2 regions of the Mesorhizobium japonicum MAFF 303099 genome follow, and region 2 is predicted to be linked to the other one. Evidence: predicted binding sites of a transcription regulator. Region 2 holds the regulator's gene; the other holds the start of a gene.
The links. Region 2 encodes PhoB, which activates phosphate uptake and scavenging genes when phosphate is short. Its sites were predicted from a motif close to TGTCATNNANCTGTCAT; they were not measured.
Positions count from the first base shown of each region.

Region 1 (5,117 bases), 3.3 Mb from region 2:
AGGCTGCCGCCGCCCAGATCGCCGGCAATGCCATTGGCCGGGTGGAAGCCGGAAATGACGCCCAGCGCCGAATAATAGGCTTCCTGGCGCCCGCTGATCACGCGGATCTCGGTCTTGAGGACCTCTTCGGCGCGATGGATGAAATCGGGACCGTTGATCGCCTCGCGCGCGGCGGCGGTGGCAAGGACATACATATGCTCGGCGCCGGCCTGATCGGACAGCGCGCGAAAGCGACGGAACTCTTCCATCGAGCGGGTCACCGCCTCGGGGTCGAGCTTTCCGGTCGAAACGATGCCCCGGCCAAGACCGGCGAGCATCTTTTCGTTGAACAGCATGGTCGGCGACCGCGCCAGCCCTTCATAGACGACGAGGCGGATCGAATTCGACCCGATGTCGATGATGGATAGCGGTCGGCGGTCCTGCAGCCGGCCCTGGGAATCAGACAGCATCAGGTGGACGCTGCAGCGTTCTTCTTGCGGCGCTTGAACTGCGCAATGCGCCTGGGCGCGTGCGACTTCAGCGCGTCACCCCGTCCGGACAGGCTCGGATTGGTCATGAAATATTCCTGCGCGTTGAACGGTTCCTCGCCCTCCTCAAGCACAACGCGCCGGGAGGTTCCATCAGCCAATACGTCGAAACTTTGCTGATTGTCCATGATGTTGCCCAGCATGATCTGGCCCAAAACCTGTTCATGCACAGTTGGGTTGGTGATCGGCACCATAGTCTCGACGCGACGGTCGAGATTGCGCGGCATCAGGTCGGCCGAGGAGATGTAGACGATCGCTTCGTCCGACGGCAGGCCATGGCCATTGCCGAAACAATAGATGCGGCTGTGTTCGAGGAAGCGGCCGACGATCGACTTGACCCTGATGTTTTCTGACAGGCCCGGCACCTGGGGCCGCAGGCAGCATATGCCGCGCACGACGAGATCGATCTCGACCCCGGCGCGGCTGGCATCATAGAGCGCGTCGATGATGATCGGGTCGACGAGCGCGTTCATCTTCATCCAGATGCGCGCCGGCTTCCCTTCCAGCGCATGGGCGACTTCGTCGGAAATGTGCTGCAGGATGCGGTTGCGCAGCGTGAATGGCGAGATTGCCAGCCGCATTTCGGCGGTCGGCTCGGCATAGCCGGTGATGAAATTGAACAGTTGGGCGACGTCGCGGGCGATCGTCGGATCGGTGGTGAAGAAGGACAGGTCGGTGTAGATGCGCGCGGTGACCGGATGATAGTTGCCGGTGCCCAGATGCACGTAGTTGCGCAGCTTGCCGTCCTCGCGCCGCACCACCAGCGACATTTTCGCGTGAGTCTTCAACTCGAGGAAACCGAACACGACCTGCACACCGGCGCGCTCGAGATCGCGCGCCCAGCGGATGTTGGCCTCCTCGTCGAAACGCGCCTTGAGTTCGACCAGGGCGGTCACCGACTTGCCGGCCTCGGCCGCGTCGACCAGGGCGCGCACGATTGGGCTGTCGTTGGAGGTGCGGTAAAGCGTCTGTTTGATCGCCACCACTTCCGGATCAGCCATGGCCTGGCGCAGGAACTGCACCACGACGTCGAAGGATTCGTAGGGGTGGTGGACGATGATGTCCTTCTCGCGGATGGCGGCAAAGCAGTCGCCGCCATGCTCGCGGATACGTTCGGGAAAGCGCGGATTGTAGGGCGTGAACTTCAGATCGTCGCGCGGGATGGAGACGATCTCGGAGATCTGGCTGAGCGCCAGCGGACCGGTCAAGACGCTGATGCGGCTCGACGAGACGCCGAGCTCGCCGGCGACGAAGTCGCGCAACTCCGCCGGCATCAGCCTGTCGAATTCGATGCGGATCACCGAGCCGCGGCGGCGGCGCTTCAGCGCCGTCTCGAACAGGCGCACAAGGTCCTCGGACTCTTCCTCGACCTCGATATCGCTGTCACGGATGATGCGGAATGTGCCGGAACCCTTGACCTCATAGCCCGGAAACAGCTTGCCGATATAGAGACCGACCGCCTCCTCCAGCGGGATGAAGCGGACATGGTTCTTGCGGTCCGGCAGACGAATGAAGCGCTTCAGCGCCACCGGGAGGCGCAGGAGCGCGCTCATCTCCTCGCCATTCTTGCGGTGGCGCAGTTGCAGCGCCATCGAGAAGCCGAGATTGGGGATGAACGGGAACGGATGCGCCGGGTCGATCGACAGCGGGGTCAGCACCGGAAACACCTGGTCCTGGAAATGCTCCTCCAGCCAGACTTTCTCGTCCTTGGTCAGCGCATCGCGCGTAATGCTCTCGATGCCTTCCTTGTTGAGCAGCACGGTAAGCGCCGAAAGGCTCTTCTGCTGGTCTTCCTGCAGCCGCTCGACCTCACGCAGCAACTGCTCGAGCTGCTGTTCGGGGGTGCGGCCGTCGGGACTTTTCAGCGTGATGCCTTCGCGCACCTGGCCGGCGAGACCGGCGACGCGCACCATGAAGAACTCGTCGAGATTGGCCGCCGAAATCGACAGGAAGCGAACGCGCTCCAGCAGCGGATGATGGGTGTTCAGCGATTCCTCGAGCACGCGGCGATTGAACTGTAGCCAGGAAAACTCGCGGTTGACGAAGCGATCCGGGTTGCCGCCCTCTGAACTGGCCACCTCGACATTGACGAATTCGCTCTGCACCGGCTTCAGTTCATTCATTGTCCCTGCCCGTAACCGTTCCTTTTGCAGCGCCGCCAGATGGCGGTGCTCTAACATGTATTTGTGACGCGTGATCGGTCGCAGAATCGCTTGGCGTCCGCGGTCACACGCTTAACCGGCTCAACTTATCCTCTGACAGGCTTTTGCGACAGTTTCATTTCATCGATCTTGCAAAGAGACCTGTTATGATCCAGATGCATGCGAGACTGCGTTAAGGAGACGACGATGGCAGGCGGTTCCATTCCCCATTTCCAGAACGATGCCGGCCATCCGGCGATCGACATCGGGGTCAAGGAATTCATGTGCACGGGCGCCAATCCGCCTTTCGACCACCCGCATGTGTTCCTCGACATGGGCGACGACAATGAGAAAGTCTGCCCCTATTGCTCGACGCTCTACCGCTACTCGCCGAAGCTGAAGGCGACGGAAACTGTGCCGGCGGGCTGCCTCTACATCGACCAGGCCGCCTGATTCCTTCGCGACAGAGCTGATGGACGACCAGCGCTCCCGGCAAATCGTCATCGTCGGAGCGGGCGTCGCCGGGCTGACCGCAGCCATTGCCTTCGCCGAACGCGGCTACCCCGTGCAGCTGTTCGAGCAAGCGCCGCGCCTGGAAGCCGTAGGCGCCGGCATCCAACTTTCTCCCAACGCGACACGCATCCTGCGTGACCTCGGCGTGCTCGATCGGCTGTTGCCGGCGGCGATGCGGCCGGAGGCCGTGGTGCTGAAGGACGCAAGGACGCTGCGCCAACTGGCTCGCGTGCCGCTCGGGCAGTCGGGTGAAAGCCGCTGGGGCGCTCCCTATCTCGTCGCGCACCGGGCCGACCTGCAGAGCGCGCTGCTGGCGTGTGTGGCAGAGATACCTGATGTCCATCTCACGCTCGGGGCGCGCGTCGAAAAAATTGCGACCGGCAGCCATGGTGTCACGGCGACCGTCGAGATCGGCGGCAAGACGGTAGAGGAACAGGGCTCCTTGCTGGTCGGCGCCGATGGCGTCTGGTCGTCGGTACGCGGGCTTGTCGATGCAAAAAGGATGGCATCGCCAAGAAGCCGTTTTTCGGGAGAGCTGGCCTGGCGCACCACCGTCGCGGTTGACAGCGCCGCCGGGCAAGCCTTTGCCGCGATCGGAGCGGCCGACTGTGTGACGACCTTTCTGCATCCTGGCTTCCATATGGTCGCCTATCCCGTCAGCAAGGGCGAAGCCTTTAACCTCGTCGCCTTCACCAGGGGCGAGCGCATTGCCGAAGACTGGTCCGGCCATGCCGATCCCGACATCCTCGCTGCCGCCATGCGCGACATGGCGCCAGGCCTTGGAAGGCTGCTGGAAATGGCCGGCCCATGGCTAGTCTGGCCACTCCATACGGTTGAACAGAAGCAGCCCTGGACAACGCCGGCCGGCATCGCGCTGATCGGCGACGCGGCGCATGCGATGACGCCGTTCGCCGCGCAAGGTGCGGCGATGGCGATCGAGGATGCGGCGACGCTTGCCGAGGCCGTTTATGCCTCCCCCACCAACCCCCTGGCCGCCCTTGCGGTTTGGGAGCAATCGCGGCGACCACGTGTCGTGCAGGTCGCCCGACGCGGCGCTGTCAACCGGCTCGCCTGGCATGCCTCGGGTCCAGTGGCGATCGCCCGCAACCTGTTCCTGAAGATACGCCCCTCCGAAAAGCTCGCGACGGATCTCGACTGGCTTTATGGCTGGCATGCCGCGCCAGGACGGTAGGCTTGCAGGCATCCCAGCCGACCACGCGACGCACCCTGGAGACACGTGACAGCCGTAGTCGCAAGGGACTTGCGCAGGCTTTATGAAAACAAAGTGCCCACGACCGGCTTCAAATACAGGCTGTGATACAGCAGAAAGAAAACCAGAGCCGCGACCGCAGCGCAGGAGATAGCCGCGGCCACGGCGGTAGCGATTGCCATATAAATGTTACTCTTGAAGGCATATTTTGACACGATAACGAGCTGGACAAGGACCGCCACGGACGAAATTTTCCAAATTCCGTAAGGGCTTAGCGCCCTATCTAAATTCCTTACCAATTCATTCGCCTGAAACATTGCTCCAAGGACCGTCCATGCGACCACCTCTCCCATTTTACTCGGCAATATATAGATAAATCCGATAAATGCATACTTCAATATGAAAATAAAAACGAATATCGCCAATATTATTGGAAATTTCAAAGTAATTCCCTGAAGAACATCTTTGAAATTAGACTTTTCTGACGTCATGCCGGACAGAGCAACGATGACATAGGAGGCGACAAAAATAGCCAGAATTGTCGTAGCCAATTGATACGAAATAAAAAATTTCGATATCTGAAATATGCGAACAGGGCCGGATACGCTAAAATAGCCGACGTAAATCTGTGCCAACGCCAACACCAATATGACGCCGGAAATTTGAGACCACGAAAGATCGCGATTCATTGTGTCGCGAACAGTGGTGCGCGGCCTGATATAGAAT
Region 1 is NC_002678.2:6,701,840-6,706,956, reverse strand. Features, by position in the region: gene ppx (exopolyphosphatase) at 1-449, opposite strand, end outside; gene MAFF_RS33190 (RNA degradosome polyphosphate kinase) at 449-2,650, opposite strand; gene MAFF_RS33185 (zinc-finger domain-containing protein) at 2,876-3,121, shown strand; gene MAFF_RS33180 (FAD-dependent monooxygenase) at 3,141-4,373, shown strand; gene MAFF_RS33175 (hypothetical protein) at 4,454-5,080, opposite strand.
Region 1: the regulator PhoB is predicted to act here: its motif matches at 2,796-2,812, upstream of MAFF_RS33190 (RNA degradosome polyphosphate kinase).

Region 2 (5,117 bases):
TCTGGGTGCCGAGCGCGATGCGGTTCAGCGCGGCATGGTCGCCGTCCTGACCCGAGACCGGCACGGTGCCGGCAAGACCCTGCGCCGTCAGCGCCGCGACGACGCCGCCGGCGGTGCCGTCATTGGCAGCGACGACCGCGTCGACCTTGTTGTCGTTGGCGGTCAGGAACTGCTCCATGTTCTTCTGGGCGTTGGCGGGCAGCCAGCCGTCCGTATAGGCCTCGCCGACATTCTTGATCTTGCCGCTGTCGATGGCAGCCTTGAGCACTTCCATCGAGCCCGCGAACAGGAAGTCGGCATTCGGATCGGCGCCCGAGCCCTTGATGAAGACATAGTTGCCTTCCGGCTTGGCCTTGAACACCGCGCTGGCCTGCAAGCGGCCGACTTCCTTGTTGTCGAAGGTCAGGTAGAAGACGTCCTTGTTCTCGATCAGGCGGTCATAGCCGACGACCGGAATGCCTTCGTCCAGCGCCTTCTGCACGGCCGGGCCGATGGCCGAGGCATCCTGCGCCAGGATGATCAGCGAATTGGCGCCCTGCGAGATCAGGCTCTCGACATCGGTAAGCTGCTTGCCAGGATTGGACTGCGCGTCGGCGGAAATGTACTTGTCGCCGGCGGCCTCGATGGCCTTCTTCATGGCGGCCTCGTCGGTCTTCCAGCGCTCTTCCTGGAAGTTGGACCACGAAACGCCGATGACCTTGTCCTTCGCCTGCGCGACCGACGCCAGCGTCAGCGACATGGCGACACCCGCCAGGATGGCGGCTGTGAATCTCTTCATGATATTCCTCCCTGCGCCGCGTATGGCGCGACCAAACTGGCCCGAAGGCCGGCACAGAGGCTCTATTTTTTCGAGCCTCGAAAAAACACTGATCCAACACCGGAACGCTGTCAACAACGATTCTGAGGGATTTTGATGTCCTTATGAATTTTTTTCGAGCCTCGGAATAAATAAATGACAGGACGGGCCGCTTCTGCCAGTATTTGATCGTGTCGCCGGCAGCGTTCGAGGGAGGACCGGAAGAACCGCGGCGACGGGGAGGATGTGAGAAACATGTCGGTCGGAATCCGCCACGACGATCTGCGCCGGCGCAACCGCGCCATGGTGATTGCCGCCGTGCGCCGGGCCGGTCGGCCCTCGCGCACCGAGATCGCCGCGACCACCGGCCTCAGCCACTCGACCATATCGGCGATTTCCTCCGACCTGATCGGCGAAGGCATACTGGCCGAGGGAAAGCCGAGCGAGGCCGGCGCGCTGAAACGCGGCAGGCCGCAGGTCGGTCTCGGCCTTAACCCGGAGGCCGCGGCAGTGATGACCGTGGTGCTGTCGCTGAACTTCCTCTCCGTCGCCGTCATCGATTATGCCGGCCAGGTGATATCGGAAGAACAGCGCCGGCTGGATACGCTGACCATGTCGCGCGAGGCGCTGATCGGCGAGTGCGTGGCCATCGTAAGGCGGCGTCTCGAGGATCCCGACATCGACGTGCGCAGCGTCGCCCGCATCGCGCTGGCGATCCAGGGCATCACCGACACCGAGGCCCGGGCGATGCTGTGGTCGCCGATCACGCCGCAGACCGATATCGCCTTCGCCGACATACTCGAAGCCGAGTTCGGCATCCCCGCAACCATGGAAAACGACTGCAACATGATGGCCGTGGCGCTGCGCTGGCGCGATCCCGAGCGCTACCGCGACGACTTCATCGCCATCCTTTTGTCGCACGGCATCGGCATGGGGCTGGTGCTGAAGGGCGAGCTGTTCACCGGCACCCATTCCTCGGGCGGCGAGTTCGGCCACATGATCCATCGGCCGGGCGGCGCGCTCTGCCGCTGCGGGCGGCGCGGCTGCGTCGAGGCCTATGCCGGCAATTATGCCATCTGGCGCAACGCCAGGCAGCTCAGCGAGGACACCGAGCCGGTGGCCGATGTCAGCGACGCGCAGATGCGGGCGCTGGCCGCGACGGCGCGCGAACGCGACGGACCCGAGCGCGAAGCCTACCGCAAGGCCGGCGAGGCATTGGGCTACGGCCTCGGCAGCCTGTTTGCGCTGATCGATCCAGCACCCGTTGCCATGGTCGGCGTCAGCGCCGCCGCCTTCGACCTGATCGAGCCGGCATTGCGCGAGGCGATCGCCCAGACCGCCGGTGGCCAGCACTCGGAATCGATCTCCTTCGACACCGAACCGAACGAACTGCCGCTGATCCGCGAAGGTTGCGCCATGCGCGCGCTGACCTTTGTCGACCAGGAGATTTTCGCGCCGGGCGTGCAAACGAAAGCAGGCCTTGCCGCGAAGAAAAACGTCGCCTGATTCAGGTCGTGCTCAATCCTCGCGGATCGCGTAGCCCGCCCCACGAATGGTTCTGATAACATCCGGCATGCGGCCATTGTTGACCGCCTTGCGCAGGCGGCCGACATGCACGTCCACGGTGCGCTCGTCGATGTAGATCGTCTCGCCCCAGACATTGTCGAGCAGCTGGCTGCGCGAGAACACGCGGCCGGGATGACGCATCATGAATTCGAGCAGGCGGAATTCAGTCGGCCCGAGCCGGATCTCGCTCTTTTTGCGATAGACCCGGTGTGATTCACGGTCGAGCACGATGTCGCCGACCTTGAGCACGCTGGACAGCACTTCCGGCTTGGCGCGGCGTAGCAGCGCCTTCACGCGAGCCATGAATTCCGGCGTCGAAAACGGCTTGACCAGATAGTCGTCGGCGCCGGTGGAGAGCCCACGCACACGGTCGCTTTCCTCGCCCCGCGCGGTCAGCATGATGATCGGCAGCCGCTCGGTCTCGGGCCGCATCCGCAGGCGCCGGCAGAGTTCGATGCCGGACACCGCCGGCACCATCCAGTCGAGCACCAGGAGATCGGGCACGTTCTCCTGCAGGCGGATTTCGGCTTCGTCGCCGCGTGTCACCACCTCGACCTGGTAACCCTCCGATTCCAGATTGTAGCGGAGGAGCACGCCGAGCGGCTCCTCGTCCTCCACCACCATGATGCGTGGTGCGATCATCGATTGGTTACCCCTGCGCTCAGGCCGCCGGCGCCGACATCGCCGTCTCGTCCTGTTTTGGACGGTTGGCGGGCAGTTGCGTGCCGGTCAGGACATAGTACGCATTCTCGGCGATATTGGTCACGTGGTCGCCGATGCGTTCGAGATTCTTGGCGCAGAACAACAGATGCGTGCAGGCCGTGATGTTGCGCGGATCTTCCATCATATAGGTCAGCAATTCGCGGAAGACCGAGGTGTATTTGACGTCGATGCGCTCGTCGTCGGCGCGCAGCTTCGCCAGTGCCGCGGCATCGCGCGCCGCATACTCCTCGATCACGCCCTGCACCTGGATCAGCACCAGCTGCGCCATGGCGTCGATGGAATGCGACAGGTCGCGCGGCGTGGCGCTGAGGCCGACAGTGCCGACCCGCTTGGCGATGTTCTTGGCAAGGTCGCCAATGCGTTCGAGGTCACCAGCCATGCGGATCGAACCGACCACATGGCGCAGGTCGTCGGCCATAGGCTGGCGCTTGGCGATCAGCGTGATGGCGCGGTCGTCGAGTTCGCGCTGGCGCGCATCCATGATGGCGTCGTCGGAGACGACGCGCTGAGCGAGAGCATTGTCGGAATTCAGAAGCGCCTTGGTGGCGCCGCCGACCATCGAGCCGGCGAGGTCGCCCATGTCGCTGATCAGCCTGCTGATCTGTCCGAGATCCTCGTCGAAGGCTGCGACTGTGTGTTCGGCCATGATCCTGGTCCTCGTATGCGTGCGATCAGCCGAAGCGGCCGGTGATGTAGTCTTGCGTGCGCTTCTCGCGAGGCGACGTGAAGATCTTCTCGGTGCGGTCGAATTCAACCAGTTCGCCCAGATACATAAAGGCCGTCTGCTTCGACACGCGCGCCGCCTGCTGCATGTTGTGGGTGACGATGACGATCGTGTAGTCGGCCTGCAGCTCGTCGATCAGTTCCTCGATCTTGGCGGTCGACAGCGGGTCGAGCGCCGAGGCCGGCTCGTCGAGCAGGATGACCTCCGGCTTCACCGCCACGGTGCGGGCGATGCACAGCCGCTGCTGCTGGCCGCCCGACAGGCTGAGGCCGCTGGCATTGAGCTTGTCCTTGACCTCGGTCCACAGTGCCGCGCGCTTCAGCGCCTGCTCGACACGGCCGTCCATCTCGGCCTTGCTGATCTTCTCGTAGAGCCTGACGCCGAAAGCGATGTTTTCGTAGATCGACATCGGGAACGGCGTCGGCTTCTGGAACACCATGCCGATCTTGGTGCGCAGCAGGTTGAGGTCCTGCGAACGGTCGAGAACGTTCTGGCCGTCGAGCAGCACCTGGCCCTCGGCGGTCTGCTTGGGATAGAGCTCGTAGATGCGGTTGAAGACGCGCAGCAGCGTCGACTTTCCGCAACCCGACGGGCCGATGAAGGCGGTGACGCTGCGCTCGGGCAGCGATAGCGTGATATCCTTCAGCGCCTTCGACTGGCCGTAGTAGAAGTTGAGGTTCTTGACCTCGATCTTGGCCTTGGTCACCGCCTCGGCGGCGATCGTCATGTCTGGAGACAACATCTGGCTCATTTGTCCTCTCTGCGTCCGGTCAGGCTGCGCGCAAAGATGCTGAGCGCGAGAACCGTCAATGTGATGATGAGTGCGCCGGTCCAGGCCAGCTGCTGCCATTCCTCGTAGGGACTGAGAGCAAACTGGAAGATGGTGACAGGCAGGCTGGCCATCGGCGCGTTGAGATTGCTCGACCAGAACTGGTTGTTCAGCGCCGTAAACAGAAGCGGTGCGGTCTCGCCGGAGATACGGGCGATGGCCAGCAATATGCCGGTGACGATGCCCGAAAGCGCGGCGCGATAGGCCACCGAGCGGATGACCACCCAGCGCGGCGCGCCGATCGCGGTGCCGGCTTCGCGCAAGGCGTTCGGCACCAGGTTGAGCATGTCCTCGGTGGTGCGCACGACGACGGGAATGACCAGGATGGCAAGTGCCACGGCACCGGCGATCGCCGAGAAATGCCCCATCGGCCGCACCATCAGCTCATAGACGAACAGACCGATGATGATCGACGGCGCCGACAGCAGGATGTCGTTGATGAAGCGCACCACCGTGGTGAGCTTCGAGAAGCGGCCATA
Region 2 is NC_002678.2:2,992,085-2,997,201, forward strand. Features, by position in the region: gene xylF (D-xylose ABC transporter substrate-binding protein) at 1-778, opposite strand, end outside; gene MAFF_RS15630 (ROK family protein) at 1,052-2,302, shown strand; gene phoB (phosphate regulon transcriptional regulator PhoB) at 2,315-3,004, opposite strand; gene phoU (phosphate signaling complex protein PhoU) at 3,024-3,731, opposite strand; gene pstB (phosphate ABC transporter ATP-binding protein PstB) at 3,757-4,560, opposite strand; gene pstA (phosphate ABC transporter permease PstA) at 4,557-5,117, opposite strand, start outside.